Psychrobacter arcticus 273-4: one gene and its partners. Each later gene encodes a partner of the first gene's protein in a complex. Links are inferred from orthologs where the notes say so. Each region holds a gene or a part of one and is shown on either strand. Other genes may lie near its edges.

Region 1 (11,816 bases):
GTACACGCAGCTCAATACCGGCGCTGTCGTCACCGCTGCCATTGCCCGCACGGCGAACAGCGAAGCCTAAATGCTTGATGCGATAGCCAAGCTCTTCGGCGTAATTGACATCCTGCAAAGTAATACCGGTGATGCCTTCACAGTAGACTTTATCAAACTGTAGTGGAATACCAAAAGCAATAGAGGCAAGTAGCGCCAGTTTGTGCGCCGCATCGATACCTTCGACATCAAAGGTAGGATCTGCTTCAGCATAACCAAGTGCTTGCGCCTCGCTCAATACATCGGCAAATGGGCGACCTTTATCGCGCATCTCCGTCATAATAAAGTTGCCCGTACCATTAATAATGCCTGCTAGCCAATCAATTTTATTGGCGGCTAAGCCTTCACGCATGACTTTAATAATCGGAATACCACCTGCTACGGCTGCTTCATAGGCGACATGGACGTTATGCTGTTCAGCAAAGGCAAAAATCTCGTTGCCATGCTCAGCCAGTAGCGCTTTGTTGGCCGTTACGACATGCTTGCCGTTTTTGATGGCGTGCATAACAACGTCTTTGGCAAGGGTCGTACCGCCAATCAACTCGATGACAATATCGACATTGTCACTGGCAGCGGTTGCCATCAAATCGCTGTTTTGTATAATATTAGGATCGATATCATCACGCTGACGACGAATACCAACTTCGGTAATCACAATGTCGCGTCCGCTACGACGTTTTAGTTCATCTAAATTATCATTGATTAGATTGACCACACCCGTTCCGACGGTGCCTAAACCAAGTATCGCTAGTTTGATGGATTTGCTCACAGGATCCTCGAGAGATTAAATAGTGGGATAAAAAATGCTGCTATGAAAGGTCTTGAAACGACAAGAATCACTAACATAAATAAGCGCTTATAGAGAAACTATACGGCTAAGCTGCCTAACGCTTTATCCTATCATACCGATAAGGAGTTGTGACGTCTACACAATGTCGCCAAGGTCATAGATATCACAAATACTCAAAACATATAACCATTCTTAGTTAGCACCAACTGCTTCTGCTAATTGAGCCGCAGGTAGATAGCCACCCACTTGCTGTCCTGATTCAGTAAAGATAGCGGGCGTACCACGTACACCCAGTGCTATGCCTAGATCAATTTGCGCTTGGACGGGGCTATTACAGCTAGGGGCTTGTATATTGGCGCCCATTTTTGCTTGATCCATTGCCGCCTTGCGGTCTTCGCTACACCAGATGGCTTCCATCTTTGGAATACTGCCTTCACTACGTGGCCATGCCAAATAACGCACTTCAATGCCACGCGCATTGATGTCTTCCATCTCTTCATGGAGTTTGGCGCAATAAGGACAATCGGCATCGGTAAAGGCGTAAACCACAGCTTTAGTCGCGCCTTTGGCGGGATAGATGACCATATCTTTTTTATCGACGGCTTTTAGTGCATCTTGAGCCGTACGAGCGACCAAAGTACCGCTGATATCTACAGGGGCTTTTGCGCCAACAGCAATAATTTGACCTTGAATAATATGCTTGCCCGCCTTATCTGTAAAAAAAGCAGGCAGCCCTTCAGCGGTGACCCAATAAATATCATCCATATCGGTTGGCACGGCTGAGAGGATAGTCTCTTCAATACCAGAAGCTTTTAAATTGGCTTGCAACGACTTCACTACCTTAGCATCGCTGTCCTTGGATAGCGCAGCAGTACTGGTCTTGGCTTTGCTGCTATTGACAAGATCTGTATTGCTGGTCGCATCTGCAGCATTATTAGAGCAACCAGCCGCAACGATAACCAGTAAAGCAGCACTCATTACACGAGAGAGATGACTGCGAGAAAATGTATCACGGTTGAGCATGGTTTTAGAAAAAGGCGCTAAGAACATAGGATGTTTCCTTTAGGCGGTCATGCCGAATCAAGATTTTGGTAGCAAAAAGGTAATAAATATTTTGTGGAAGTTTGATCTAAAATGATAACGAGCTCAAGTAATAAGAGGTGATAAATTTAAATGGTTTTTGACAATTTATTGATAATAAATGATAAGTAATAATCGGTCCCATATTAGCATATTTTTATAAATAACCGCGAAAGGCTATATAACCGTCTTATTAAATACACAATTTGTAGCTATTCGTTAAGAAAACATAAATAAAATACATTTGTGCTATTTCATATCATTTTATGTCTAGGTAGGCTACTGCTTATCACTGTCTTTTATAACTGACCATATTTTATGACAGAGCCATCTGTTATTTGAAAATTACTTATTGAAGCAATGTTAGCTTAAGGAGCAACTATGGCAGGTGCCAGTTTATTAACCCTACTTGATGATATCAGTATGATATTGGATGACGTTTCAGTCATGACCAAAATTGCCGCCAAAAAAACAGCAGGGGTGTTGGGTGATGATTTAGCGCTTAACGCTGAGCAAGTCTCAGGCGTCAAAGCAAATCGTGAGCTTCCCGTAGTTTGGGCGGTTGCCAAAGGCTCATTTATTAATAAGCTTATTTTAGTCCCAGCGGCGATACTCATCAGTGCTATTTACCCACCATTAATTACGTTTTTATTAATGTGTGGTGGGTTGTTTTTGGTTTATGAAGGTGCTGAAAAAGTCATCCATCGCTTTTGGCCGCATGTTTTGCCGCATGATGAAGAGCAAGAAGCCCATCGAAAAGCCAATGCCGATGAAACGGTAGATTTGGTTGCGTTTGAAAAAGAAAAAATCAAAGGGGCCATACGTACTGATTTTATTTTATCGGCGGAAATCATTGTGATTGTGCTGGGCGCAACTGCTAGCGCAACTTTGCTTGAGCGCAGTTTGGTGCTGTCTATTTTAGCGATTAGTATTACCGTCGGGATTTATGGCTTGGTCGCCGGTATTGTCAAAATTGATGATGTTGGTTTGCATATGATGGAAAAAGAAGGTGCATTTATTCAAAAGGTTGGTAAGGTTTTATTGTCCGCAGCGCCCAAATTAATGAAGTTTCTGTCTATCGCTGGTACCTTGGCGATGTTCTTAGTCGGTGGTGGTATATTAGTGCATGGTATTAACTTTTTATACCATGGCGTTGAAGATATTGCCCATTTGACCGGTATCTTTGCAAGCTTTACTACTGCGCTGTTAAATGGCGTGATTGGTTTTATCATTGGGGCGGCAATCGTTGCAATCTTGACGGTTGTTAATAAAATGCGCAACAAGGATGAGTCTGCTGCTCATTAATAGTGTTGGTTATTAATCGACACTATTAAATATAGTTGAAATACTTTAAAGTCGCTACCGTATTGCTGGTGTAAATTTTTTGCAGCCTCTGTCTGCGTAGGCACAGCAAGCAAGAAAAATTTGCACCAGCAGTACCTGTTGTATCGATATTACTTTTCACCGACTATAAGACAGAAGACATAAAAAAGCCCCAGAGTTGCTGACAACTTTGGGGCTTTTGCTTTTTAGACAGGATGACTCACGATTAGCTTTCGTTATCTGAGTTATCTGACTCTACTTTTTCAGCTTGCGTCGGCTTTTTATGGTCAGCTTTTGGCTTACGGGCGCGAGCCTTTGGTACTTTAGGCGTTGTTAAGTTGAACATGCTTTTTTGTGGTAGTAATTGCTCGGCCACATTTTCGATCATGTTCTTATAACTGGCTATCGTCGTTTTTGACTTGGCTGCCTGACTGTCCTCTTTGGAAAAGGGTGCTACTATTGATTCATCAGCTTGCACTGTATCTACTTCAGCTGGTGTTTGCTCAGCATCTAATAACTGCTTACTTTGATCACTGACAGCATCTGTTTGAGCTTGATTGGCCAGAGCATCGGCTTCTACTTTATTCGCATCAATATCAATACCAGTTTGAACGGGCTCGTTATTTGCCGGGTCAACAACAGTCAATACAGCCGATTCTTTATAGTCAGGATGCTGACCACGTGGATCGTTACTGGCACGTTTGCTGATAGCGCGTGGTTCTACTGATGTTTTACCTTGGGCAGCTGCAAACTGACTGACGGCTTGCGTCATTGACTCAAAGCGTGCAAGGTAATCCGCTGCTAAAGGTTGATAGCCGTAGTTACTAAACTCAAAGCCGCTATGAGCAACTGGTTTAGTGGCAACTTGCTTGTCAGCGGTATCCTTAACTTTAGCCTGCTCTTGATGCATGGCTATAGCAGCATTAAAGCAGCTGATGACACCGTCTGTCGCTAAGCGATTTTCTGCCTCTGCTAATGTTGCACGGATAAACTCGCCAACCGTACCACGAATAGTCGGTGCGCTCACAGTAACTTGCACATCTTGCTCATTTGCGTGAGACGCTTCAGCAACTGATGATTGCGCCTGCTGACGACGTACTAAGCGTGGGTCGTTACTCGCTTGACCAAACTTATTTGCTGTAATGTAGCGTTTGGCAAATAAAGCATCATGGGTAAGCTCAAGCCCTGCCTGACTGCTACTATTCTCAGCAGCAACTTCGTTAGAATCCACGACAACGTTTTCTTCGGCAGTACTTGCAGCAACACTAGCTTCCTGAGTGGTTTCGGTTGGCGCTACCTTTTCTACTTGTACCGCTATCACTTCTTGAATCGGTGCAGTACTCTCCGCTTCATTGCCCGTGCTGCTTTTTGTAGTAGCTTGCTTATCTACAGCAGGTTTGTGACTACTACCTTTGTCATTGTCTTTCGAAGTAGTAGGTTGGTCAGCTTTGTCATGATTAGTGCTTTTTTCTACCTGATCGACCTGAGTAGTATTGACTTGTGCAGAGATTTTTTCAGCAGTGTCAGCTTGTACGCTACTTTGTTGCGTTTTATCAGATGCATCGCTGCTAGTATCGACAGTTTGAGCAGTTTGAGCAGTTTGAGCAGTTTGAGCAGTTTGCTGCGCTGGTTTGTTATCGCCTGACTTTTGCTTATCCGCATGCTGTTGAGTGTTATTCTCTGGACGCTCTTTTTCGGCAGCGGCATGACTTTCAATTGCTGCTTGCTTGTGAGTCGCTTGGCGTGCTGCAGACTTACTATCATCTAATGACAAGTGTACAACTTCTGGTGATTTGAGCTTACTGGCAGCTTCATTCACCTGTAATACCACTTCGTTAGGGTCTTGGTTGCGGCGCGCATTAGATTGGTTTTTGCTACCGTTAGCATCTTTAGATGCTTGCTGACTATTTTGCTTAGAGTCAGCTGCTGTTAATGTTTCACCGCGCTCAAGCTTGCCACGTGATCCACGTTGGCTGTTCGATTTGCGCTTAGTGCGAGTTTGCTCTTCTGCTACGTTATCAGAGCTGTCAGAACGATTGCTGTCGCTGGCACTGGTTGCATTAGCAGTGGTTATATTAGCGTTGTTTTCATTGGTATTGCGATTGCTGTCTTGACGGTTGTTGCGATTGCGATCGCTATGACGTCTATTGTCCTGCTGACGCTTATCTTGATTGTCAGCTTTGTCGTCAGTGCCAGTTGCGCTGCTGTTAGTCGTATTGCTAACAGTGCTATTTTCAGTTTCATCTGCCTGCTCTTTTCTTTGGCGCGGCTTAGATGGTCTTGATTTACGAGGCTTACGTCTTCTTCTCTCTTCAGCATCGCTGTTATCGTCAGTACTATTCTCAGCAGAACGTGTTTGTTGACGATTCTGCTCATTACCACTTTGCTGGTTAGTTGATTGCGGTGGTGCTGAAGCGTTTTGGCTGTTATCAGTATTCACTAAAGCTGTGTTATCTACTTGCCCAAATGAGCCAAGACTTTGCGCACCAGTATTTACCAGCGCTTCGATAGCTTCAGCAGCGTCACGGCTACTGACACTTGATGTGGTTTGAGCTTGCGGTGCTTGCGCAAATAAATTAGACAACCAAGCGACGGCTTGCGGCTGAGCAGCAACAATAGCAGTAGGTTGAGGCGCTACTGGTGCTGATGAGGTTACAATATTTTGAGAGCTCTGAGGGTTTGGAACGCTTGGAGTCTCTTTAGTCTGTGGCGCACGCGCTGATGTCACATTGCTGTTATTATTACTGCGATGTTCATTGCTATGGCTGGTGCTTTGCTGCTGCTGCGTAGGCGCACTTTGCTGCGTGTTAGTACGCACCTGTGCTTGACTGCCATTATTGTTATCAGAACCTTGACGAGGCTGGCGAGTTGGCTGCTGCTCAGGTCGCTCTTTTTCAGCTGTTTGCCAATCAACGTTATAACCAAGCTCGCTATGTTCTTGCAGCTGAGTGTCGGTAATACGCTCATAGCTTGATGGTGCAAAGCCATCACGGTTAAAGTGAAGTTTGAAGTTTGGTGATTCTAGATGCGCATGCGGTAAAATGGTGATACGCGTACCACTGTCTTGTTCAAGGTAGACCAAGCTGTCGCGTTTCTCATTCAACAAGAACGCTGCGATATCAGTCGGTACTTCTGCTTGTACTTCACCTTGACGCTCTTTTAGCGCAATTTGTTCAATCTGACGCATAATTGATAACGATAATGAACGCAGGTCACGAATCATGCCATTGCCATGACAGCGTGGGCAAATATAGCCGGTTGACTCTTCTAGCGATGGACGTAGGCGCTGACGGCTCATTTCCATCAAACCAAACTTAGAAATGTCACCAAATTGCACGCGGGCACGGTCATATTTGGTGGCATCAATCAGACGTTTTTCAACTTCTTTTTGATGCTTGTTGTCATTCATATCAATAAAATCAATGACAATTAAACCGCCCATATCACGCAGGCGTAATTGACGGGCAATCTCATCGGCTGCTTCTAGGTTGGTATGGTAAGCGGTTTCAGCAACGTCTGAACCTTTAGTTGATTTGGCGGAGTTGATATCGATAGATACCAAGGCTTCAGTTTGATCGATAACGATTGAGCCACCTGATGGTAGACGCACTTCGCGCTGATAAGCCGTTTCAATCTGCTTTTCGATATTAAAGCGCGAAAACATCGGCTCATAATCGGTATATTTACGCAGTTTTTCAGCCTGTTTTGGCATAACGGCATCGATAAAGCCCGCTGCTTCAATATAAGCGTTTTCGTTATCAATCCAAATCTCAGCGATATCGTCACGTAAATAGTCACGGACAGCACGCGTAACAACGCCTGCTTCTTGATGAACTAAGCGCGGTGATGGGTATTTTTGGTTTTGTTCTTGGATGGCTTGCCAGATGTTTAGCAAATGATTTAAATCGTGCTGCAAGTCTTCCTGCGTTTTACCGATACCAGCAGTACGAATGATAACACTCATGCCTTTTGGTAAATCTAAGCTGCCAAGCATGCGCTTCATATCTTCGCGCAGTTTACCTGAGATTTGACGAGAGATGCCGCCACCGCGAGGATTATTTGGCATTAATACCAGATAACGTCCTGCTAATGACACATAAGTTGAAAGCGCAGCGCCTTTATTGCCGCGTTCCTCTTTTTCAACCTGGACGATGAGCTCGTCACCTTCTTTGATCAGTTTTTTGATGTTTTCATCACGTGGATTGCCACTCAAATATTCGGCAGAAATTTCACGAATCGGCAAAAAACCTTGGCGCTGTGAGCCATATTCGACAAATACCGCTTCAAGCGATGGCTCGACACGGGTCACATGACCTTTATAGATGTTGGATTTTTTTTGTTCGCGGGTACGGTTTTCAAGATCGAAATCGTACAGATGATTGCCGTTACAAAGGGCAACACGAATCTCTTCGTTTTGAGTGGCGTTGATTAAAATGCGTTTCATAATAGTATCCTATGAGTACGCACAACAACAACGAGACAGGCTTTAGGGCAAAGTGGCAAGCGCTGCTAATAACAAAATTAGCGTGAGCAGATATAAATTAACGAGAGAACATAAAGCATGGCGTTACTAAAGCGCAGAAACGCTTTTCAAAAGCTTTACTATAAACCAGTGGCAATAACGTCAATATAGAAGGCATAGAGTGTAAGGCTATTGCATATCTATATTTTAATATAAGCAGGCTTGTTATAGCGATTAATGCATCAGCAGGTTAGTGAACGTTTATTATCAGTATTTTGAACCATGTTGATGGTCAGCGCACTTTGTAATAGCGGCGCATGGTTACTGATATATAAAAGCATTCCTGATACCAAAAAAGCATCGTGCTGTCACAGTTAATCAATCAAGGTCTAGCAATCATATCGCTGTCGACTATATAAAATAGCAATGTATAAATTACAGTCCAGCGGTTATCCATTTAGGTCAAGCAATTGGTCATTCTTTATTTATCGTTCTTTTGTATATAACGTTAATAATATCTTGGGTGTCTTAAAGCGAGTTCTTGCTGCGTTAGTCATCAGCGGGGCGTACTTGGCAAACAGAATAAATGACCGGCTTATCGGCACGGTGTCTCATATTTATCCTACTTATCGTCCTCTGTTTGACCGCCAATACTCAGGCAGTTATCGAGATACATAGTGTTGATTCTCGATTGCGCTCTTAACGACCCATACTTGCTCAACTGCACGCGGCTAAAGGACTGTTAGACGATAAATCATCACATCAAGTCATTATTATGCGGGTAGTGAGTAGAGGGTATATGGTTATCACTTAATAAAGGGGCTTTTGCCACATTCATCAAGCAATGCTATCTATTGTCACAATATTCTGGAAGAAATGCTTTGTAAGAATAAATAGTTTTTACTAAAAAATAATTTTGTACTGATAAATATCAGTCATCTTCTTACAATTCGTTGGGTATTATAAGGCATATCTATGCTCATAACACCCTTAAAATTAGATGAAACACCGAGTTTGCACAGGATATCTAGCTTAATCAGTCTTGCTTAAAAGTAATCAGCAAGCAGTAAAATCGCGATATGCTACCAAAAACAACAATGAATTATTGTTTCAGCCTCTGCTTAATTGGCGCTCAACATGCTAAACTATAGCAAATCTTTGTGTAAATACCTAACTAAAAATGACGAACTCAAAAATGACAAAAGACGAACCTATCCACGAAGCGCCAGCTATCTTTAATAGCAAAACGCGTCCACAAAGTGCTGACGATGAGATTAGCAACTTCGGCAAGGTCAATTACCTTGAAGTCACGCGTCATCAGCATGACCAGCGCTTGGATAACTTTTTGCTTAATCGCCTAAAAGGTTTGCCAAAACCGCATATCTATAAAATGATTCGCTCAGATGAGATACGAGTCAATAATAAGCGCTGCAAAGCTCATGACAGAGTGCAGCGTGAAGACGTGGTACGTATTGCACCAGTGGTACTTGCCACTCGCGAAAAACCTATCATCAGCACCGAATTTGCCAAAAGCTTATTGGCACGTGTGGTCTACGAAGATGAAGGCTTGATAGTGCTCAATAAACCATCAGGTATTGCGGTTCATGGCGGTAGTGGTCTTGATTTTGGCGTTATTGAAGCCATGCGTGAAGTCACAGGCAAGAAGTATCTAGAGCTTGTGCACCGTATCGATAAAGACACTTCAGGGCTTTTGATGATCTCTAAAAAACGCTCTGCGCTTAAAGTATTGCAGCAGCATCTGGTCGACAAAACCATTCAAAAGCATTATTTATGTATTGCAAAAGGTCAGCCTGCGCTTAACGAGCAACGTATCGATGCGCCATTACTGCGTTACACGCTTGCAAGCGGTGAGCGCCGCGTTAAAGTAGATGCCCAAGATCCGCAAACCAAAGAGAGTCAGACTGATATCGTCGTTCATGGTCGTTTCACGATTGCTGAGCAGCCAGTCAGTTTGATTGAGGCCAAGCCGCTCACTGGACGTACCCATCAAATCCGTGTGCATTTGGCACATATTGGTCATGCTATTTTAGGGGATAACAAATACCATGTGCATGACAAATCTGGCGTTCATCGTCTGTGCTTACATGCGTGGCGCTTAGATATTCCAGGTTATGATACCATCACTGCGCCTTTACCAGACGAGATGCTCGATTGGATGCCAGAAGAGATTAAGAGTCAGCTGCCTAAATAAGCGGCTGCTTAAACAAGCTTTATATTAGATGCCGTCTAGATTAAGCATCAATCACAAACGTCACGCTGGCTTATGAATAATAAGTCGCCGTGACGTTTTGTTATCTGCCATTGATTATCATTATTTGTGAAGGTCTATTTATGAGCCAACTCGCTACAACGAAAGTCCCTGCTAAGACCTGCCAATTAGCTGACCAACACCATTTAGCAGATAAAACATTAATCATATTTGATTGGGATGGCACCTTGATGGACTCTATTGGCTTGATTGTTGAGTCTATGCATATAGCTGGCAAGGCACATGGTTTTACAACGACCGATAAAGCGGTAAAAGATATTATCGGGTTAAGTTTAATGAAGGGTATTGAGCTTTTATATCCGCAGGCGAGCGCTGAGCAAAAGCTGCTCATTCAGCAAAGTTATGCGGATTATTATATTGCTAACAGCCAGCGTACACCGTTTTTTGCGCCGATAGAAAATATGCTACAAACCTTGCAGCAGCAAAATCGTAGGCTTGCGGTCGCCACAGGCAAAAAACGTAAGGGTTTAGATCGTGTCTTGGATGCCTCTGATAGCCATCATTATTTTGTTATGACGCGCTGTGCTGATGAAGCAGGCTCCAAACCTGACCCTCAAATGCTGACGGATATTTTGCAATGTACCGAGCAGCAAGTCTCTGATGCCGTATTTATCGGTGATAGCATTTATGATATTCAGATGGCAAACAGTCTGGGCATGACCAGTATTGCAGTTAATTATGGTACCGCTAGCAGCGACGAACTTGCCGCACAGCAGCCCACTTATCAGGTCGACACGCCACAAGCATTGGCTGAGCTATTATGTGCTTAAATAAAATCCTTTTAAGTGATAAAAAGTGATAATAAAAAAGGGCTTATCGATAATAACGATAAGCCCTTTTTTATTGAAGACTATGAGAGCTATTTACTTTCTTTTTGAGCACTATCTTTTAGGTTTTTGTCTTTTTGGACCGCATCCTTTTCGATTGCGTCTTCTAGCTCAGAGCCTTCTAGTAATGCGAAAGAAGATTCAATAATTTTGTTTGCTTCGAGCTGATACTCATACCAGTTGCCCATAACGCCTGCTAATTCATCAAGACCTTCTTTTCTTAATGCTGAAAATAGCTGAATACTACAGTTCAAACCCAGTTGCTTCAGTCTTTTACGGGTATTAAGTAGAGCATTTTTAGAGGCACCATATTTCAGCTTATCTGCTTTGGTTAATAAGATATGAACTGGCAGCTCACCATCTTTTGCCCAACGTAGCATTTGCTCATCAAAAAATTTCAATGGATGACGGATATCAGTCATCAGCACCAGACCTGCAAGGCTTGAGCGTGACACCAAATACTCTTCTAGCTCAACCTGCCATTCTTTTTTCATCTCAAGCGGCACGGCTGCATAGCCATAACCTGGCAAATCCACCAAACGCCTATCGGCATCACCAACATTAAAAAAGTTAATCATCTGCGTACGACCAGGCGTTTTAGATGAGCGTGCCAATTGGCGCTGGTTGGTAAGCGCATTGATGGCAGAAGACTTGCCAGCGTTTGAGCGACCAGCAAATGCCACTTCTAACCCTATATCTGCAGGACAAAGGCGAAAGGTCGGCGCTGACATCATAAATTCAGTTTGCTGAATGCGTTGACGGGCTTTGGTATTAAAATCCGCATGTTGCGCGGCGACATCATTGAACGGGGTACTCATAAATGACTCATTACGGTTAAAATTTAGATACTTAAAATTTAGATACAATAGTAAAAAATTTGCATTTGCTCGGTCAATAGCACAGCCTCTTTGGCTACTAATAACCAACAACCAATCTTTCATAAAATAAGGGTTTTAAATTATTGACTATTCTATACTATTAATGCGCTTAGTTATTGAAATAACG
Region 2 (9,974 bases), 220 kb from region 1 along the record:
CTGCTGTTAATCAAAATGTTGAAGATGATAACGATGATAACGATGATAACGATGATAACGATGATAACGATGATAACGATGATAACGATGATAACGATGATAACGCGCAGCAATTGCTACATGAGATACCGGTAGATATTCGTCTTATCGATGAGCATGGAACGTTTATCGGTCTAGGGGCAGTGAGCTTAAATGGTCGATTGCAACCTAAAAAATTGATTCAGTTATAATTTGAGTAGGTGGATTTAGGCATTTTTATAACTCAACAGCTGTAAAACTTACTAAGAATTCACACAAATCACATATCGTCACATTTTATTGCAGGTTTCACCTATAGTGAAACCTGCTTTTTTTGTATCTTGATTAAGTCAGCTAGGGAAAGCATGACACGGATGAAAAGCATAATAAGAAAGTTAAATATATAGTCGGTGAAAAGTAATATCGATACAACACGTACTACTGGTGCAAATTTTTCTTGCTTGCTGTGCCTACGCAGACAGAGGCTGCAAAAAATTTACACCAGCAATACGGTAGCGACTTTAAAGTATTTCAACTATAAATAGGAATTAATATGAGCAATTCAGTAAAAGATATGGATGAGCAAGAACAAGAGATTAATCAACTTGTAGAAGATATCAATCCTAGTGCTGACAATTCTCCTGACAGTGTAGCAGAAGCTACCACTGCGCCGTTAGCTGAAGATGAGCTGGGCGGTACGGCTAGTGAAGATGATGTCCAAAAACATAATAAGTTTTAGAATATAAGGTTAGCTGCTATAGTTTCATGTTTATTTGTTGATAGGTAATAACTATTTACTCATCAATAACCATGTATTCATAAAGTCATAACAAAAAACTGCTGTTAGCTCAGCAGTTTTTTGTTATAATTGGCGTCATATTTAAATACGGTTTAGATTATTCTAAACGGTTTTAAATAACAGTTATGACTCATTGAGCTTGTCGTACACTAGGTCAACTCTAGTAATGCAGGGTTGTCCTGAATGACGTACAGGCTATTTTATTGACTATTCTATTGCTCCTTGATGCTTAAATTTTAAGACCATCAAGGCGCTCTTAGCATTGCCGGAGATATTTATGCTAACTAATGCCGATCGCGAACAAATCATCGCTCAATACCAACGTGGCGAAAGTGACACAGGTTCACCAGAAGTTCAAGTAGCCTTGTTAAGTGCTCGCATCAACGATCTACAAAACCATTTTAAAGCACATAAAGCGGATCATCACAGCCGCCGTGGTCTTATCCGTATGGTTAACACCCGTCGCAAACTGCTTGATTACCTAAAAAGTAAAGATCTTGGTCGCTATACCACCCTTATTAGCCAGTTAGGTCTACGTCGTTAATTTGGCGACAGTAGTACGAATGGTTGCTAAAACGAAATATGCCTTAATCAGGCAGTATTTTAGATTTTTTGCGGAGCCATTTGGAACTTGCTTGTTGATATCGATAAAATAGATTTTTCTAAAAACGGTGTGGAATAGTTTCACGCCGTTTTTTTATGCTTATCGGTATGGTGTGAGCTAAAGTACATAAATATAAGCTCATAATTGACTGATTAGTAAGTATTATTAAGAAACAGACAGTGCGGCATTTGATTGGTCAATGACCATAAATCACTGTAAAATAATGCCTTAGTAATTTTTTTGCATTGTTTATGATAGATATATAAATAGATAAACATGCATAACTACAGTATTTAAAAGGCTCCATAGATGGAGCAGTTTTGATGCTATAAAAATTTAAATGATAGTTATAGCAAACCGAATTTTAGCATCAACCAATATGCAGGGCTAAGCGAGCTAGATAAGCCAGTTGCATAAGATAAATATTTGATAATAATAGTTTCGATAGACAAGATTTATAAGTGTAAAGACAGTCTGTTAGAAGCTATATACCAAGAATTTTAATGACAGATATCAGTATTTTTTGTGCTGATATTATTTCGTCAGTCAATATTAGGAAAATTATATGACAATGTTTAATACCATTAAGCGTGAATTTCAATACGGCAACCAGCAAGTTGTCATCGAAACAGGGCGTATTGCTCGCCAAGCAAACTCTATTTTAGTACACATGGGCGGCGTTACTGTGTTGGTAGCAGCGGTTGTAAAGTCTGATGCCAAAGAAGGTCAAAACTTCTTTCCATTGACTGTCAACTACCAAGAAAAAATGTACGCTGCAGGTAAAATTCCAGGTGCTTATGGCAAGCGTGAAGGTCGTGCAAGCGAGTCTGAAACCTTAACGTCGCGTCTGATTGACCGCCCAATCCGTCCGCTATTCCCTGAAGGCTATGTAAACGAGATTCAAATCACAGCGACGGTTGTATCATCTGATAAAACTCAATCAGCAGATATCGCAGCATTAATCGGTGCTTCAGCGGCGCTAGCTATCTCTGATGCCCCATTCAATGGTCCTGTTGCTGCCGCCCGTGTTGGTTTTATCAATGGTGAGTACGTACTGAACCCTACTCTTGAAGAGCTTAAAGAAAGTGATCTTGATTTGGTCGTGGCTGGTACAAAGTCTGCCGTATTGATGGTTGAATCTGAAGCTGCAGAGTTATCAGAAGATCAAATGCTAGGCGCAGTATTATACGGTCATCAGCAGCAGCAAATCGTTATCGATAACATTGCCTCAATGGCAGCAGAAATTGGTACTGCTAAGCAGCAATATACCGCTCCTGTACGTGATCAAGCGTTAGAGACTGGTATGAAAGAGCAGTTTGGTGCGCAAGTATCTGATGCTTATACGATTACTGATAAGCAAGCTCGCTACAGCAAGCTTAACGAAATTAAAGACGCCGCTATTGTAGCCCTTGCTGGCGATGCTGAATCAGAAAGCTATAGTGATACAGTATCTGAGTTAAAAGAGATTTATAACGATCTAAAATATCGTACCGTTCGTGACAATATTTTGTCTGGTAAGCCACGTATTGATGGTCGTGATTTAGAGACCGTTCGTGCTCTTGATGTACAGGTTGGTGTACTACCATTTACTCATGGTTCAGCACTGTTTACACGTGGTGAAACCCAAGCCTTGGTAACGACTACCCTTGGTAATACTCGTGACGTCAATATGATTGACTCGCTAGCGGGTACGATTCGTGACCATTTCATGTTGCATTACAACTTTCCGCATTTCTCAGTAGGCGAAACGGGTCGTGAAGGTATTCCTAAACGTCGCGAAATTGGTCATGGTCGTCTAGCACGCCGTGGTGTACAAGCGATGCTGCCTGATAGCGACCGCTTCCCGTATGTCATCCGTGTGGTATCTGAGATCACTGAATCAAACGGTTCATCATCAATGGCTTCTGTTTGCGGCGCGAGCTTGGCATTGATGGACGCTGGTGTACCAATTAAAGCACCAGTTGCTGGTATCGCCATGGGTCTGGTCAAAGAAGGCGAGCGTTTCGCGGTATTGTCTGACATCTTAGGTGATGAAGATCATCTTGGCGATATGGATTTTAAAGTTGCTGGTTCTAAAGATGGTATTACTGCCCTGCAGATGGATATTAAAATTGAAGGTATTACACCAGATATCATGGAGCAAGCGTTAAAACAAGCCCATGCTGGTCGTATTCATATCCTAGACGCGATGAACAAAGTATTGCCTGAGAGCCGTACTGAAATCAATGCTCATGCGCCTAATTATGCAGTAATTGAGATCAATCCAGACAAAATCCGTGACGTTATCGGTAAAGGTGGCGCGACGATTCGTCAGCTAACTGAAGAAACTGGTGCGGTTATTGATATCGATGATGCGGGTACTATTCGTATCTTTGGTGAAAACAAAGCGGCAACTAAAGCAGCGATTGCTAAAATCGAAGCAATCACGGCAGAAGTTGAAGTGGGTAAAACCTATGAAGGTACGGTCGCTCGTATCGTCGACTTCGGTGCTTTTGTTAACGTATTACCAAATACTGATGGCCTCGTCCATATCTCACAAATCGCTGATGAGCGCGTAGAAAACGTTTCTGACTATCTAAAAGAAGGTCAAATCGTGAAAGTACTGGTACAAGACGTTGATAATCGTGGTCGTATCAAGTTGACTATGAAAGGTATTGAGCAAAGCTAATGCTTGATATTTGATAGCGTTAACATTTAGAAAACCGCTTTGGGTGGCTTATTATCATTATAAGTGCCTAAGGCGGTTTTTTTATGGGCGTAAAGAATAACTGACTTTAAAGTATTTCAACTATACCATCACGGCAAGCACGATAGTAACGTTGGTAATTATCAGGATATAGGGTTTTCGCTCGAGTAAGAATAGGATCTAAAAGGAGAGCAGCGCTATTAACAGGCACTATTAGCAGCTGAGCACTGCTATTTAGAATATAGTTGAAATACTTTAAAGTCGCTACCGTATTGCTGGTGTAAATTTTTTGCAGCCTCTGTCTGCGTAGGCACAGCAAGCAAGAAAAATTTGCACCAGCAGTACCTGTTGTATCGATATTACTTTTCACCGACTATAGAGGTATGAGTGAATGGCAAAGATGCCATCATCAACCTCTTTATAAAAGCATACGTTAGTTAGCGTTGGTTTTAGCCGCAGTATCAGCCTCTAATTGGGCAATTTGTTGCTCAAGTAGTGCGATTTCTTGAGCCTTAAGTTCAGTCAACTGTTTGGTCATGGCAATCTGTTCAGCAGCGAGCTTTTCTTGTCCGGCTAAGCGCTTACGTTCATCTTCTAAGCGATCAATTTCTTCTTTGGCTAAGCTGTTCGTTTTTGGCAATGGCGCTTTTAAGATAGCTTTAGGGTCAGGGATGTTAGCACTTGTCGTAGTTAGGTCAGCTTTATTCTGAGCTAACGTAGTATCATTGGTTTCCAAGTAGCTATTGTCTAAAGCACTATTTTCTAAGCTACCAGTTTCTAGGCTACCAGTGTCTAAGTCACTTGCGGCACTATCTAATAGTAAGGCATCGGTTTGGCTAGCTGGTGTTTCTTCGGTAGTCGTAGGTAATTGTTCGGCATCAGTGGTATTGGTTTGGGGCACCGTGCCTTTCCAAACCAAATAGCCGATCAATAGCACAATCAATAGAATACCAAACCACCATTTTTGACGTGGCTTAGCAGAATGGGTAGATTGTTTCGAAACTTTATTAAATAAAAGACGCATTTTCTTGCTTTTCATATCACAGTCAATTTAGGTTAACAATATCAGTTGCCATACTATAGCAAACTCAAAATAAAATGCCTATCTATTGCTAGATAGGTGAGTGCATACCGTACTATTTACAGTAACTATGAGGTATGACTGTTTGATGGTCAAAATTTAAGTGGTTTTATTTAAATTTGACCGTGCCACTGGTTCCGGTGATCATAGCATCACGAGTGAGTTGGTCTTCAAGATGGTTCTTTGCACTGATAGCATCAGGATCAGGACGATGTTCGGTATGTCCGCACAGCGTACATTCAATATATTCATCAGGTGCAGGGGTGACGATATTTATTTGTACTACCGAATCCATGATCTGACATTTCGGACAGCGAACGCCTGCTAAAAACTGCCGCTTTGGGCGCGTTGATTGATAGCGCATTTATATCACCTTACGAGTTGTTTGGGCATTGGCAGCCGTACTGTTTTTAGTCTGGTTGTTAGTATCAGCAAAACCGCTATGACGTAACAGAGCCTCAATACTGGCACTGCGACCACGGAAGTTCTCAAAATTCACCTTAGCTGGAAAACTACCACCAACGGACAAGATGGTCTCACGGAAGGCTTTACCTGTGATAGGGTTAAAAACACCTTCTTCTTCAAACTTACTAAAGGCATCGGCAGATAACAGCTCTGCCCATTTATATGAGTAATAACCAGCGGCATAACCACCGGCAAAGATGTGACTAAAGCCATTGGCAAAGCGGTTGTAATCAGGCGTCTGCACAATGGCAATATCATCACGTACGCTGTTAAGGGTAGTCAAGATACCTTTATAATCAAGCACTGGTGTCTGCGCATGAATCAACAAGTCAAACAAGGCAAATTCGATTTGACGGAGCGTTTGTAGTCCACTTTGGAAGTTTTTGACTGCCAATAGCGCATCAAGCTTATCTTTAGGCAAGGGCGCGCTCGTTTCGACATGACTGCTAATAAGAGCAATACCTTCCGCATCCCATGCCCAGTTTTCCATAAACTGGCTTGGCAGCTCGACGGCGTCCCATTCTACGCCATTGACGCCAGCAACATCACCAATGGTTACTTGAGTCAACAGATGATGTAAACCGTGACCGAACTCATGGAATAAGGTGACAACTTCATCATGAGTCAATAAGCTTGGCTTACCATCGAGTGCTGGGGTAAAGTTGCCCACCATAAAGCACACTGGTAGCTGCTGATGATCTTGCTTATTATAACTATAACGCGACTGAAAGCCACTCATCCAAGCACCGCCGCGTTTACCACTACGGGCAAATAAATCAAAGTAGAAACCACCAAGCAAATTGTCATCAGCATCGAATAATTGATAAAAACGGACATCATCGTGCCAACGTGATGCTAATGATTTGTCTGTACTATTATTTGCGCTGTCATTACTTTGCTCTTGTACTTTGATACCGTATAAACGCTCAACGATAGCGAATAACCCGCTAATCACTCTTGGTAATGGGAAGTACGAGCGAATTTCTTCTTGTGATAAGCTAAACTCACTTTGTTTTACCTTTTCGGCGATATAAGCACTGTCCCACGGCTGTAAATCTTTAATACCGTAATCTTGCGCGTACTTTTGCAATTGTGCCAAATCTTGCTCAGCAGTTGGCGTTGCTTGCACAGCTAAATCACGCAAAAAGGTTTCCACTTCCGCCACGCTATCTGCCATTTTGGTGGATAGCGATACTTCTGCATAGTTATTAAAACCCAGTAATTTGGCTTTTTGCTCACGTAACTGCAAAATCTGACTCATGATATCGGCGTTATTGAGCGATTCTCCTTTGGCATTGGTATGCTCATCAAACTCAGAGGCGCGGGTGACATAGGCGCGATATAACGTCTCGCGTAGATGGCGATCATCGGCATGGGTCATGATGGCAAGATATACAGGCATATTTAAGCTTGCCACATAATACGGGCTTGGCAATGCATCAACCTCTGTTTGCGTGAGCGAACCATTTGCAAGCTGGTTTGTTTTGTACTGCTCACCTGCATCAGCTACTAATGCCAAGCCACTGTCGGTCAAGCCTGTCAACTGCTCTTGTTTAAGCGGTAAAACATAAGCTTGAGTAGCATCTAAGACATGGTCTGAAAAAGTGGCTGACAACGTAGACAGCTGGCTTTGAATGGTAGCAAATTTGTCTTGTTCTGTTTTAGGTAGTGCGACCCCTGATAACTCAAAGCTGCGTAGCGCAAGCTCAATAGCTCGTGCTCTAGCAGGCTCAAGCGTTGCAAAGAATGCTTTATCATTGATAATCGCTTGATAACGGCTAAATAGCGGCTGATGCTGCCCAACTCGCGTACCATAGGCAGACAGCTTTGGTAGCAGCTCATGATGGACATGACGAATCTCATCGTTACTCATCACGCTATTAAGATGCGACAAAATTCCCCAGCTGCGATCCAGTGCTAGGTTGATATGGTCAAAGTCTTTTATATCGGTTAGCGCTTGCTCAGCGTCTATCGGGGTAGACGCTTCCTTGGTCTCTGTCATCACCGTTAATTCATCTAAAAATGCATTAGCCGCGTCAATGGCGCTAATAACTTGCTGTTGTAAGGTACTTGGCGCAGGATCTGCAAAATCGACAAGATGTAACTCTGAAGAAATAGAAGTCATAAAGGGGTTCGCTATAAATAATGAGTGTTATGAGTAAACTGCTTTAATTTGGCGTAATTATTTAAACCGTCGAATAGCGTTATTGCTCGCATTCTTAATAAATTTGATCAGTATAAAAATGTGTCAAAATCAAGTACCTCGATGTGAGGATAATAGTTATGGTGTATTCGATAATCACTATTGTATAGTTGAAATACTTTACTGTCGCTACCGTATTACTGGTGTAAATTTTTTGCAGCCTCTGTCTGCGTAGGCACAGCAAGCAAGAAAAATTTGCACCAGTAGTACGTGTTGTATCGATATTACTTTTCACCGACTATAGTATGTAAATGATGGGTCTTTATTGGTGAAAATACAAGCTGAGAACTTAAGCTTTATCGCACTGTTAACCAACTTACATTTATTAAGGTTGTTGTGGCAGACTTTGATACCATTTACAAAGCGTCATCATTTGCTTGCAAATTAACCCTATAGATTATGAGGTCAAGTTGATAGGGTTATAGAATAACTGATGTTATTACGAGTATGCCGTCGCCATATAGCAAAAATATAGAATAACTAACAGGCAAGGCATACCAAAAGTAGTACTGGAAATTCATGGTCATAAAACAAGGAGCAGTATTTATGAAAGCAACCCTCAAAAGCTTACGCGAGACAAAGGCGAATCCAGCAGTCAGTATTTTTGTCAAAACGCACCGCGAACACCCTGCCAATGACAAAGACCCTATTGCCCTAAAAAACCAATTAAAAGTCGTCGAAGAACGTCTAACCAATGAGTATGACAAGCGTACAGCGACCACTATCTTAGACAATATCCATGCTAAGACTAAAGAGCATAATCATAATCTTAATCTAGATACGTTAGCTATCTTTGCCAGTACTGACGACGTACAAGTGATTCGTATGCCCATTGATACCACTGAGCGCGTGGTCATCTCACATCGCTTTGCGACCCGTGATTTGGTGCGTGACATGGCAAGTGCTGTGCATTATTATACTTTGGTATTGACTCGTGATAAGGCGCGTTTAATTGAAGTCTCTAATGATCGCGTGATACGAGAATTCGATCTAGACGATACTGCCCAAAACAATATGGAAAATATTCCATTCCCTATCGACAATAATGGACTTCATACGACAAGCGATGGTGGATCAGATCGCTCAGCAAATAATGACAGCAGCGCGTTAAAAGAGTTCTTTAACCAAGTAGATAAGAGTGTTCAAGAACTGTGGGGCGAGCATAAAATGCCACTCGTTGTCGTTGGCGATACCAAAAATATTGGCTACTATAAAGATGTTTGTGACCGTCCGGATAATATCATCGCTACGGTATCAAATGCCACCAATCTAGAAGAGGGTAGTGCGCAGCATATTATCAACAGTGTACAAGAAGCAGTAGAAGGTTATCGTACCTCGCTACACCAAGCGGCACTGGGTGAGATTGATAAAGCGCGCGGGGCAAATAGACTACAGACTGATTTGCAAGAAGTCTATCGTAGTGCTTTTCAGGGCGTAGGCGATACTTTGTATGTCCGCCGTGGTTATATTCAACCGGCTAAAATTGATGAAAAAGCGCAAACGCTAAGTCTTGCTGATGATTCAGGCGCAGAAGGTATCACTGATGATGCCATTGGTGAAATCATTGAGCATGTCATTCATAATGGCGGCAAAGCGGTATTTATGCCACAAGATATTATGAGTGAAGACCAACCGATTGCTCTTGTCACCCGCTATTAATAGATGGCTTAGGCTCAGTAACGAATTAGCCATTGGTCATTGATAGCACATGGGTATAGTATGAGAGCATTGGTTCAATATGAGCCAATGCTCTTTTTATATGTATGGTTTTATAGTGCCTCGATTATATTTCAAACGATTATTTTTTATTTTAAGCCGGCCATATTCAATACCTACTCTATAAATACTGAGTTTATGACTAATACTATTATGACTAATACCACCTCTTTTCTACTCACAAGCTATAACATTCATAAAGGCATGTCGCCGATGAATCGCCAAGTCAAAGTTCAGGGTATTGCCCAAGCGCTTGATATTATTGGTTCCGACATACTCTGCCTACAAGAAGTACAAGGGCAAAACCTCAAGCGCAATATTCAGTATAATGAATACCCTGACCAGTCTCAGCACGAATGGTTTGGTGAATATTTGCAACTAGAAAACAGTTATGGCAAAAAT
Region 3 (9,935 bases), 1.7 Mb from region 1 along the record:
CTTAATCATTACTTCATAAGGCTTAAGCGCTTCACCATCAATCGCAACGATATCACCTTTTGCATACTCTAACTCCAGATATTGCGGCACGTCAGGTGCTTGTTCTGGGCTAACTGACCAGCGCCACATATCATCTTCTGCTTCAGCATACGGATCTTCTAAGATGCCACCTTCATATGAGATGTGTAGTAAGTTGGCGTCCATTGAATACGGAGATTTTTTCTTATTACCAGCATAGTCGATGGAGATATTATGCTCTTTAGCATATTCCATCAAGCTTTCACGGCTCGATAAATCCCACTCACGCCAAGGCGCGATAGTCACGACATCAGGAGACAGTGCAACAGCACCAAGCTCAAACCGCACTTGGTCATTACCTTTACCGGTCGCGCCATGGCTGATGGCATCAGCGTTGTGTTCTTTGGCAATTTCAACCAAACGCTTAGCGATTAGTGGACGGGCGATAGAAGTGCCAAGCAAATACTCGCCTTCATAGATGGCGTTGGCACGGAACATTGGGAATACGTAGTCACGAGCAAACTCTTCACGCAAGTCTTCGATATGGATATGTTTGATACCCATGGCTTCAGCTTTGGCACGTGCAGGCTCAACTTCTTCACCTTGACCGATGTCAGCGGTAAAAGTAATCACTTCTGCATCATAGGTTTCTTGTAGCCATCGAGCGATGATTGAGGTATCAAGACCCCCTGAATATGCCAACACGATTTTATTAATAGTTTTTGGATCAAGCTGAGCCATGAAACACTCCTAGTATGAGGAATTTAATGATAGGTAAATCGACTATATCACGAGAAAGATAGATTGCTCACTCAGTGTACATCATATTTACAATTGGCAAAAGTGGCACTGCCATCAGGTATGAGGTTTTTGCCCAGATTTAGCCGCCACTGAAGCAATAATACTCTCGCCAATAATATAATGAACATAGCGTCATACCTTTATAGATAAACTGCATACAATTTATCTAGAGATATTACCTATAGATATCCAGCCACATATTTAGTCAAGTAAGCAAATCTGTTATGATAGCAGCACAGTAAGACTCCCTTTTACTCCCAGATATGACGATATAGAGCGCGATGATATTATGACTGATTCAATTAGAGAATTGACTATCCTGCAGCCCGATGATTGGCACATGCATTTGCGTGATGACAAGGCGCTAGCAACCACAGTCCCTCATGCGGCAGAGAGCTTTAATCGGGTTATCTGTATGCCAAACCTTGTGCCGCCGGTCAAAAACGTTGAAGATGCTCGCGCTTACCGTGCGCGTATCATGCAGCATCTAGAAGCCAGTAATGTGAGCGCTGAGCGTAAAGCAGCATTTGATCCGCGTATGACCTTGTATCTTACCGATCATACCACTGCACAAGATATCGAGTTGGCAGCACAATCTGGCATCGTGCAAGCGGTCAAGCTGTATCCTGCTGGCGCCACCACCAACTCTGCTGATGGCGTCACTGATATCAATGCCTGCGTTGATGTATTTGAAGCGCTTGAAAAATATAACCTTCCTCTATTACTGCATGGCGAAGTCACTCACGACCACGTCGATATTTTCGATCGTGAAAAGCGCTTTTTGGATGAGGTGATGGTACAAATCATCGCAAAGTTCCCAACTATGAAAATTGTGATGGAGCATATCACCACCAGTGATGCCGCTGATTTTGTCTTGTCACAGGGCAATCAAATCGCTGCCACTATTACGCCGCAACATTTGATGTTTAACCGCAATCACCTGCTGCTCGGTGGTATCAAGCCCCACTTTTACTGCTTGCCTATCTTAAAGCGTGAAAGCCATCAAAAAGTATTATTAGATGTCGCCACCAGCGGCAACCCAAAATTCTTTTTGGGCACAGACTCCGCCCCCCATGCAACCGATAAAAAAGAAGCCGCTTGTGGCTGTGCGGGCTGCTATAGCGCTGCTACAGCGCTACCGTTATATGCCACAGCGTTTGATAGCGTTGGTAAAATTGATAGATTAGAAGGGTTTACTAGCCGTTTTGGTGCCCAATTCTACGGTTTGCCCGTTAACGAGAGCACTATTACGATTATCAATACGCCGATGCAAATCCCGGCATCTTACCCTTACTTTGATGGCAGCTCTCTAACACCACTCATGGCAGGTGAGACCTTACCTTGGTCGATTAAAAAATCACTTTAATCCATCCTAATTGACGCTCTCTTTATTTTTTATAGAATAGAGCTACCTTTATTTTATCCTATGATAGTAATGCCACCTTTCCTTTAAAAAGGGGTATAAGGATCATAGGATGTTTGTTTTTTTATTCAAAATAATAGCCTGACTGATAAAAGCGATTTAACCCGATATGACCATTCAAAATGATGTTGCTTTACCCAAAGTTGATTTAGCCACGACCACAGAAACGCTAGCATCAATGAAACTAAAAGAGCGCTTTCGAAAATTCCTACCGGTGGTGGTCGATGTCGAAACGGCAGGCTTTAACGCGCAAACTGATGCCTTGTTAGAGATTGCCTGTATTCCTGTACTAATGAATGAGCAGGGTGTCTTTTATCCAGGTGAGGCATTGAATGCCCATATCGAACCTTTTGAAGGGGCAAATCTTGAGCCAAGCGCCCTCGCCTTTACCGGCATTGACCCCAACAATCCGCTACGTAAAGCCATTGCTGAAGACGAAAAAACGGCGCTACGTCGTATTTTTAAGGGCTTAAAAGAAGTGCGCCGTAACGAAGATTGCCGTCAATGTGTATTAATAGGACATAATGCCCACTTTGATTTGGCATTTTTGAATGCCGCGGTATTACGTACCAATAATAAAAGCCACAATCCTTTCCATAACTTTTCAGTCTTTGATACCGTTACTTTATCAGCGCTTGCCTTTGGTCAAACGGTACTGGCACGAGCTTGCAAAGCAGCAGGGCTTGATTTTGATGGTAATGACGCTCATTCCGCATTATATGACACGCAAAAGACTGCTGAGCTATTTTGTTATATCTTAAATAATTATCCTATGCTCGCTAATGCTATGCACAGCGAGCCTGAGACTGCGGCTGACAATAACAAATAAATTCTTTATTACAGAGTCTGTGTTGCTCGCCACCCATAACAGTGCTATTTGTAAGGTCTGCTAACTTTAACCTTATAAAGCGTAATAACTTGCATCCACGTCGCGCGCTTAACAAAAGATATTTAATTTTAAAAAGACGTAGGAAAAGGCTTGACAGCAAGCATAGACCCCATTAAAATACGCACCACTTCAGCATAAAGGTGAAAGCAGCTGAAGCGTTGTACTAGTCCCCATCGTCTAGAGGCCTAGGACACCGCCCTTTCACGGCGGTAACGGGGGTTCGAATCCCCCTGGGGACGCCACTATTTGGCGTCACTTGTTAGCAAATATGCTACTAAGCATTAGATAAGACTAATAAGTAGTCCACCAAAAAGCCCACTCATAATATATTATGAGTGGGCTTTTTTTATGTGCTGCATTTTCTACTGAGAATCGGTATCGCCGGTAACTTCTTGCACTTGGTGTGTTAATTTAAGCATTAAAAAATACAGAAAGTAGAGTGTTATAAGAAGCTTATGAGCTATAGTCGGTGAAAAGTAATATCGATACAACACGTACTACTGGTGCAAATTTTTCTTGCTTGCTGTGCCTACGCAGACAGAGGCTGCAAAAAATTTACACCAGCAATACGGCAGCGACTTTAAAGTATTTCAACTATAGAGGAGAATTGAGCCATGAGGATGGCTGTCAGTAATATACTATCATCAGGATAAGTCAGCTTGATGTTTTGGCGACTGCCCATTACCAATCGAATCGGCAGTTCTAAATGCTCAAAAGCACTGGCTTCATCGGTAATAGCAAGATTATGCTCAGCAACATAGTTCAGGACTTGTTGCAATGGTCCGAGCCTGAAGACTTGCGGAGTTTGTGCCTGCCACATATGACTGCGATCAATTGTTTTTTGAGCATAAGCATGAAGTGCGTCGCGATCGCTTTCATTAATAGTAAGCTCTGGCTGAGTATGCTGATGAGGTAATACAGCCTCATGTACAGGCATTGATAGTATATTAGCCGCTATATAAGACTGCTTTAGGGTATCAGCGACCGGTGTCGCTAAAATAGCACCATAAGGCTCTAGCATCGCCGCTTGAATGACGGCATCAATATCATGAGTTGGCACTGCAGGGCGCGCGGCATCATGAATCACGACTAAATCTGCCTCATCTGCACCTGCATTAATCATTGCCTCTACCCCTGCCTGAACCGATTGCCAACGCTCAGCACCGCCGACAGCATAATAGATAGGAAGCGCAAAGCTGAGTGTCTGGGCAGTGCTATCATCTGCAGCCACGACCAATAAGCATTGATAAATATAGGCACTTTCAGCCAGACGCGCCACACTGTGCTGTAATAAGGTCTGACCTTGCAGTAAAGTATATTGCTTGGGAATAGACGCCCCAAAGCGACTACCGCGACCAGCAGCAACAATCATGGCATGGATATTAGGGGTGGTATTCATAATGCCGTACTCATGGTTTAATTCCATGAAAATATGATAAGAGAGATGGGTATTAAGAGATATAAAAATAAAAAAGCTATTATTATCAATAATAGCTCATTGCAATGCCTTTAGCATCAATACCGACTGTGAGTCAAAGTCAATAACGGCTATAAGTGGTTGGCGCGGTTGATACTTGTACAAAAGTCTCATTTAGCTTAATCAAACCCAAATCCAAACGGGCATGCTCTTCTACCGCTTCAAGACCGGTTTTTAGATCCTTGACATCAATATGCAGTAAGTTATTTGCTGAAAATTGATTGTCATTTAAGCGCTGCTGCTCTTCAACCTGAGTCAGAAGCTTATTGTGCTCAACGCGACCATTTTCACCCAGCCAATACTGATATTGCAGTCCTGACAGCACGGCAACGGCTAAAGCAAGTAGTATAAATTGGCTAAAGTATTTCATAATGTAATGACGCCAAACGATATAGAGAGAATATAAACTTGCTGAGCGATATATTTATATACCGCCCAGCATAAGCGACAACTTTGGCTGATTAACCACGCAGACCGATAAACTCTTCTCGACCACGATAGCTTGCGCGTACTTGCTGCTCAATACGAAGCAATTGGTTATACTTTGCAACGCGATCTGAGCGGCATAATGAGCCAGTTTTTATTTGACCCGCAGCGGTACCAACCGCTAAATCAGCAATAGTGCTGTCTTCTGTTTCACCTGAACGATGAGAGATAATCGTTGCGTAGCCGTTTTTCTTCGCCAGATAAATCGCATCTAGCGTTTCTGACAAGGTGCCGATTTGGTTAAATTTAATCAAAATCGCATTGGCAATGTGTTTATCAATCCCTTCTTGCAAGATAGCAGGATTGGTCACAAACAAATCGTCACCGACCAGTTGGACTTTATCACCGATTTGTTCAGTTAAGTACTTCCAGCCATCCCAATCCGACTCATCAAGACCATCTTCGATAGAGATAATAGGATATTGACGCGCCAGACCCACTAAATAGTCTGAAAATCCTTGGCTATCAAAGGATTTATTACCTTCGCCTGCCAAGATGTATTTGCCATCTTTATAGAATTCAGTAGCAGCGCAATCTAAGGCTAGGTGAATGTCTTTACCAGCCGTGTAGCCGACTTGCTCAATCGCTTGCATGATAACCGTAATGGCTTCTTCATTGCTACGCAGGTTTGGCGCAAAACCGCCTTCATCACCCACAGCGGTATTTAGACCTTGCGATTTTAGAACAGATTTTAAGCTATGGAAAATCTCTGTACCAGCACGCAGCGCTTCTGAGAAGCTACTGAAACCAACTGGCTCAATCATAAACTCTTGAATATCAACGGTATTGTCTGCGTGCTCACCACCATTAATAATATTCATCATTGGTACAGGCATCGTAAGCGACGTCTGGTTGCGCAGATCAGCGATATATTGATGTAATGGCAGACTCTGTGATTTGGCAGCCGCTTTAGCAACTGCAAGTGAAACTGCCAATATGGCGTTGGCACCCAAGTTGTCTTTGTTATCTGTACCGTCTAACGCAATCATTGCATCATCAATAGCTTGCTGGGCAGTAACATTTTTGTCCATCAAAGCACTACGGATTTGGCTGTTGACGTTAGCAACTGCTTTTTTGACGCCTTTACCCATATAGCGACTTTTATCGCCATCACGTAGCTCAAGCGCCTCACGTGAACCGGTTGATGCACCACTTGGGGCAGCAGCACGGCCAATAGTACCATCAGCTAAAATAACATCAGCTTCAATCGTTGGGTTACCACGCGAGTCTAAAATCTCACGAGCGCGAATGTCTTTAATTGCGGTGACGTTGTTGGTTTCTTCAGCGTACATAATGTCTGTTAATTCCTTTGGTCATGCCAAGTTTATGAGATAAATAACGGCAACTAGAATACAAAAAAGATAGAGTAGAATATCGTATAGCACCTGCGCCCAAAACAGATTGGTATATTGATACAATCGTCTAATTTTCAGCGCAATTAGGGGGTTATTTATCACCCTAATCACTGACTATAGTGCTTGACATCATAGCATATATTTTACCAAACTTCCTTTATCTTACCCAAACTTGCAAGCATAAAATCACACATAAATAGCAATATTAGCTATTATCGACTGTCCAAAACAAATGCTATACCGCAATCAATTCACCTTTATCCTTGCACTGAGCGGTTCTTATCCGTATTAGAAGCAGATACCGTATTATTCAGCTCAACCTTGGTCTTAAAACGGGTTAAACGCAGTGCATTCATCAATACCGAAATAGAGCTAAGCGCCATGGCGGCAGCCGCAATCATAGGATTCAAAAAGCCAAAAGCTGCTAGCGGAATACCAAGGCAATTATAGATAAAGGCAAAAAATAGATTTTGTTTGATATTGCGCACCGTTGCCTGCGCAATTTTTTGCGCCGCATCGATATGCATGAGGGACTCACCCATCAAGCGTGCAGAGGCACTATGCTGGGCGACATCCGTGCCTTCAAACATGGCAAAGCTGGCATCGGCAGTTGCCATCGCTGGTGCATCATTAACCCCATCTCCTGCCATAGCGACTTTATGACCAGCCGTTTGCAATAAAGCAATTTGGCTCGCTTTGGCTCGCGGACTCATCTTGCCGTACGCTTGCTCGATACCAAGCTGTCCGGCCACATGATCGACGACAGATTGTTTGTCACCGCTCATCAAAATGACGTTAATACCCGCATCTTGTAGTGCAGTAATCGCTTGCGGCGTATCTGATTTCAGATCATCCGCTAAGGCGAAAGCACCTAATGCTTCATCGTTAATACTAATGGCAACGGTACTGGCAATTTGCCATACTTTTGGCATCAGTTCTGGCAATACAAGATTGGCAAACTCTGCAGTACCGACCTTTATCAGCCCAAGCCCTTCTATGGTTGCTTGAATACCTGCGCCTTTTACCACGCTAATATCAGACACGTCAAATAAAGATAAACCACGCGCTGTCGCTGCATTGACCAAAGCGGTTGCAAGCGGATGACTGGCATGCGCTTCAACACTCGCGGCAATCTGCAATACCTCATCAACCATGATTGATTTATCGACCATGACTTCATCGACGATGGTCGGTTTACCGATGGTTAAGGTGCCCGTCTTATCAAGCACCACAGTGTCGATATTGCCCGCTGCCTCAAGGCTTTGCGCATCTTTAAACCAGACGCCGTGACGCGCTGCAACGCCCATACCCGCCATAATTGCCGCGGGCGTCGCCAAACCAAGCGCACAGGGACAAGCAATGACCAAGACGGATACCGCATGCATCAAGGCGGTATCGAGCATACCGGTCAGCCACCACGTCACGCCAAAGGTAACCAGTGCAATCACTACCACGACGGGCACAAAGACCGCAGTGACTCTATCAGCAAGGCGTGCCAGATTGGCTTTTGAGCCTTGGGCATCGCTCAGTGCTTGCACCATATCACCAAGTTTAGTATCGCTACCCTTGGCATTAACGCGATATAACAAGCTACCGTTTTCAACCAACGCACCCGCTAATAATTCATCGCCAGCTTCTTTTTTAAGCGGTACTGATTCACCGGTTAAATGACTCTCGACACACCAGCCAGCACCATCGATGACCGTCCCATCGGTTGCAACACGGCTACCTTGCTTAGCACGCAAGATATCACCCACCTGCACCTCTTGTAGAGCAACATTATGAAAATCGCCATTTGGCTGTTGCTGTTCCACTTCGTCTGGTGTCAGCGATAATAGTAAATCAATACTGTTCAGACTGTGCTTTTTGGTGCGCTCTTCAAGATATTTACCGGTGCGCACAAACGCAATGACCATCACGCCTGCTTCAAAATATACTGCAGGGCTGCCACTCACACCATGACCGCCAGTATGCCCACTTTGCAACAGACTGTTTAAAGTTCCATCACCATAGGTCAACCATAGATAAGTCGAATATGCCCAAATAGTCAATGTGCCAATGACGACCAATACATCCATATTGGCAAGACCGCCTTTAATAGACGCCCATGCACTTTTATAAAATGGCAATGCAAATCCAAACTGTACAATCGTCGCTAGGATAAACTGTATCCAAATCGGTGGCATCCACGCCATACCCTGCCCAACAAGCATGCCTGCCATACCAACTAAAAATGGTACCAAACAAACCCATAAGCCAATCAATCGCCATGGATACTGAGTGCTTGTATCCTCATCTTTCTGAGCGAACAAGCTATCAGCCGCCTGCAAATTGGCGACAAAACCCGTTTTATTGACCCATTCCGTCACCTGCTCTGCCGTCGTCTGTGTCGGATCATAATCCACATTGGCGGTCTCGCCAGCAAAGTTCACACTGACCTCATAGATTGATGGCTTTTTATTCAGCACCTTTTCAATTCGTGATGCACAGGCCTGACACGTCATGCCATCAATCGCCAGTTGCAAATGTGCACGCTCAGGCGCAAGCGGCGTATTTGACTGAATATCAGTCTCAACATTATAAGAATTATCGGTATCGGTACGGGTAGAATCATTCATAAATAAAACTCGTTATGGCGTTTATAAATTTGTATGAGCTATAAAAGTATGTCAGTGGAGGACTAAAAATCTACATCAAGCAAGCAGCGCACTCTAAAGGTCAATATCAGACTACCTCTCAGAGCATTTAAATAGCAATCGTTTTACTGTATCAACCTATATATTAAATGCTCATCACTAGCACCAATTCAACTGTTTTAGTTACATTGGTTTTAGTTACATTGGTGCTAGTCAGCTTAAGCAGAGGTGTTACAGAAATAAGAGAGCTTATCGCTCTACTCTGATATTCATAGTTTCTAACCATTAAAAAACCAGCCATGATAGCTGGTTCGTTTATAACGAAGAATAAAATTAAGCGTTGGCAACGGTGGCATCAAAGCCTGCGTCATCAATAGCAGCAGCAATCGTCTCTACACTGGTTTTGCTATCATCAAAAGTGACGGTTGCTTGGTTATCAGCAAGCTCGATACTGATATCGTCTAAACCATCGATATCTGCGGTGGCGTTATGGACACTTGCCACACAGCCGCCACAAGTCATGCCATCAATTTTAATAATACGCGTTTGGTTCGCCATGTTAGGCTCCTTATTTTTATCTATGAATAAATTGTTTATATATAGTTGAAATACTTTAAAGTCGCTACAGTACTACTGGTGTAAATTTTTTGCAGCCTCTGTCTGCGTAGGCACAGCAAGCAAGAAAAATTTGCACCAGCAGTACGTGTTGTATCGATATTACTTTTCACCGACTATAGTTATATAGCTTAACAGTATAAGTCTTTATGAAAATACTCAAGACCAGCATAAGAGCTATTGGTGTTGACCACAAGTCAGTTTGGTTATACTTTTATCAACCAGACCTAATCAT

Evidence for each region.
Region 2: the proteins of PSYC_RS01330 (region 1) and pnp are in contact, whole or in part, in a cryo-EM structure (PDB 9QH0), measured with the Escherichia coli proteins. The link is inferred for Psychrobacter arcticus 273-4 from one-to-one orthologs.
Region 3: the proteins of PSYC_RS01330 (region 1) and eno are in contact, whole or in part, in a solved structure (PDB 2FYM), measured with the Escherichia coli proteins. The link is inferred for Psychrobacter arcticus 273-4 from one-to-one orthologs.

Annotation. Positions count from the first base shown.
Region 1 is NC_007204.1:303,854-315,669, forward strand. Bases 3,259-8,071 are described here. They hold PSYC_RS01330 (Rne/Rng family ribonuclease), read right to left. Parts: upstream 7,677-8,071; coding sequence 3,459-7,676; downstream 3,259-3,458. In the rest of the region: PSYC_RS01315 (homoserine dehydrogenase), read right to left, coding at 1-808; PSYC_RS01320 (DsbC family protein), read right to left, coding at 1,022-1,879; PSYC_RS01325 (DUF808 domain-containing protein), read left to right, coding at 2,291-3,214; PSYC_RS01335 (RluA family pseudouridine synthase), read left to right, coding at 8,890-9,906; PSYC_RS01340 (HAD family hydrolase), read left to right, coding at 10,047-10,754; yihA (ribosome biogenesis GTP-binding protein YihA/YsxC), read right to left, coding at 10,844-11,629. UniProt on the Escherichia coli protein: Endoribonuclease that plays a central role in RNA processing and decay. Required for the maturation of 5S and 16S rRNAs and the majority of tRNAs. Also involved in the degradation of most mRNAs.
Region 2 is NC_007204.1:81,921-91,894, forward strand. What follows is about bases 1,567-4,537. They hold pnp (polyribonucleotide nucleotidyltransferase), read left to right. Parts: upstream 1,567-1,986; coding sequence 1,987-4,089; downstream 4,090-4,537. Outside these bases: tRNA pseudouridine(55) synthase TruB, read left to right, coding at 1-230; PSYC_RS00380 (hypothetical protein), read left to right, coding at 572-757; rpsO (30S ribosomal protein S15), read left to right, coding at 1,095-1,361; PSYC_RS00395 (hypothetical protein), read right to left, coding at 4,541-5,146; PSYC_RS00400 (YheV family putative metal-binding protein), read right to left, coding at 5,298-5,552; PSYC_RS00405 (M3 family metallopeptidase), read right to left, coding at 5,553-7,778; PSYC_RS00410 (hypothetical protein), read left to right, coding at 8,403-9,515; PSYC_RS00415 (endonuclease/exonuclease/phosphatase family protein), read left to right, coding at 9,726-9,974. UniProt on the Escherichia coli protein: Involved in mRNA degradation. Catalyzes the phosphorolysis of single-stranded polyribonucleotides processively in the 3'- to 5'-direction. Also involved, along with RNase II, in tRNA processing.
Region 3 is NC_007204.1:2,016,687-2,026,621, forward strand. Bases 4,229-7,160 are described here. They hold eno (phosphopyruvate hydratase), read right to left. Parts: upstream 6,387-7,160; coding sequence 5,070-6,386; downstream 4,229-5,069. Other genes in these bases: PSYC_RS08480 (IspD/TarI family cytidylyltransferase), read right to left, coding at 4,229-4,557; PSYC_RS08485 (FtsB family cell division protein), read right to left, coding at 4,670-4,978; PSYC_RS08495 (heavy metal translocating P-type ATPase), read right to left, coding at 6,707-7,160. Outside these bases: PSYC_RS08460 (argininosuccinate synthase), read right to left, coding at 1-759; pyrC (dihydroorotase), read left to right, coding at 1,109-2,185; rnt (ribonuclease T), read left to right, coding at 2,421-3,071; more of PSYC_RS08480, read right to left, coding at 3,712-4,228; more of PSYC_RS08495, read right to left, coding at 7,161-9,067; PSYC_RS08500 (heavy-metal-associated domain-containing protein), read right to left, coding at 9,419-9,643; PSYC_RS08505 (heavy-metal-associated domain-containing protein), read right to left, coding at 9,928-9,935. UniProt on the Escherichia coli protein: Catalyzes the reversible conversion of 2-phosphoglycerate (2-PG) into phosphoenolpyruvate (PEP). It is essential for the degradation of carbohydrates via glycolysis.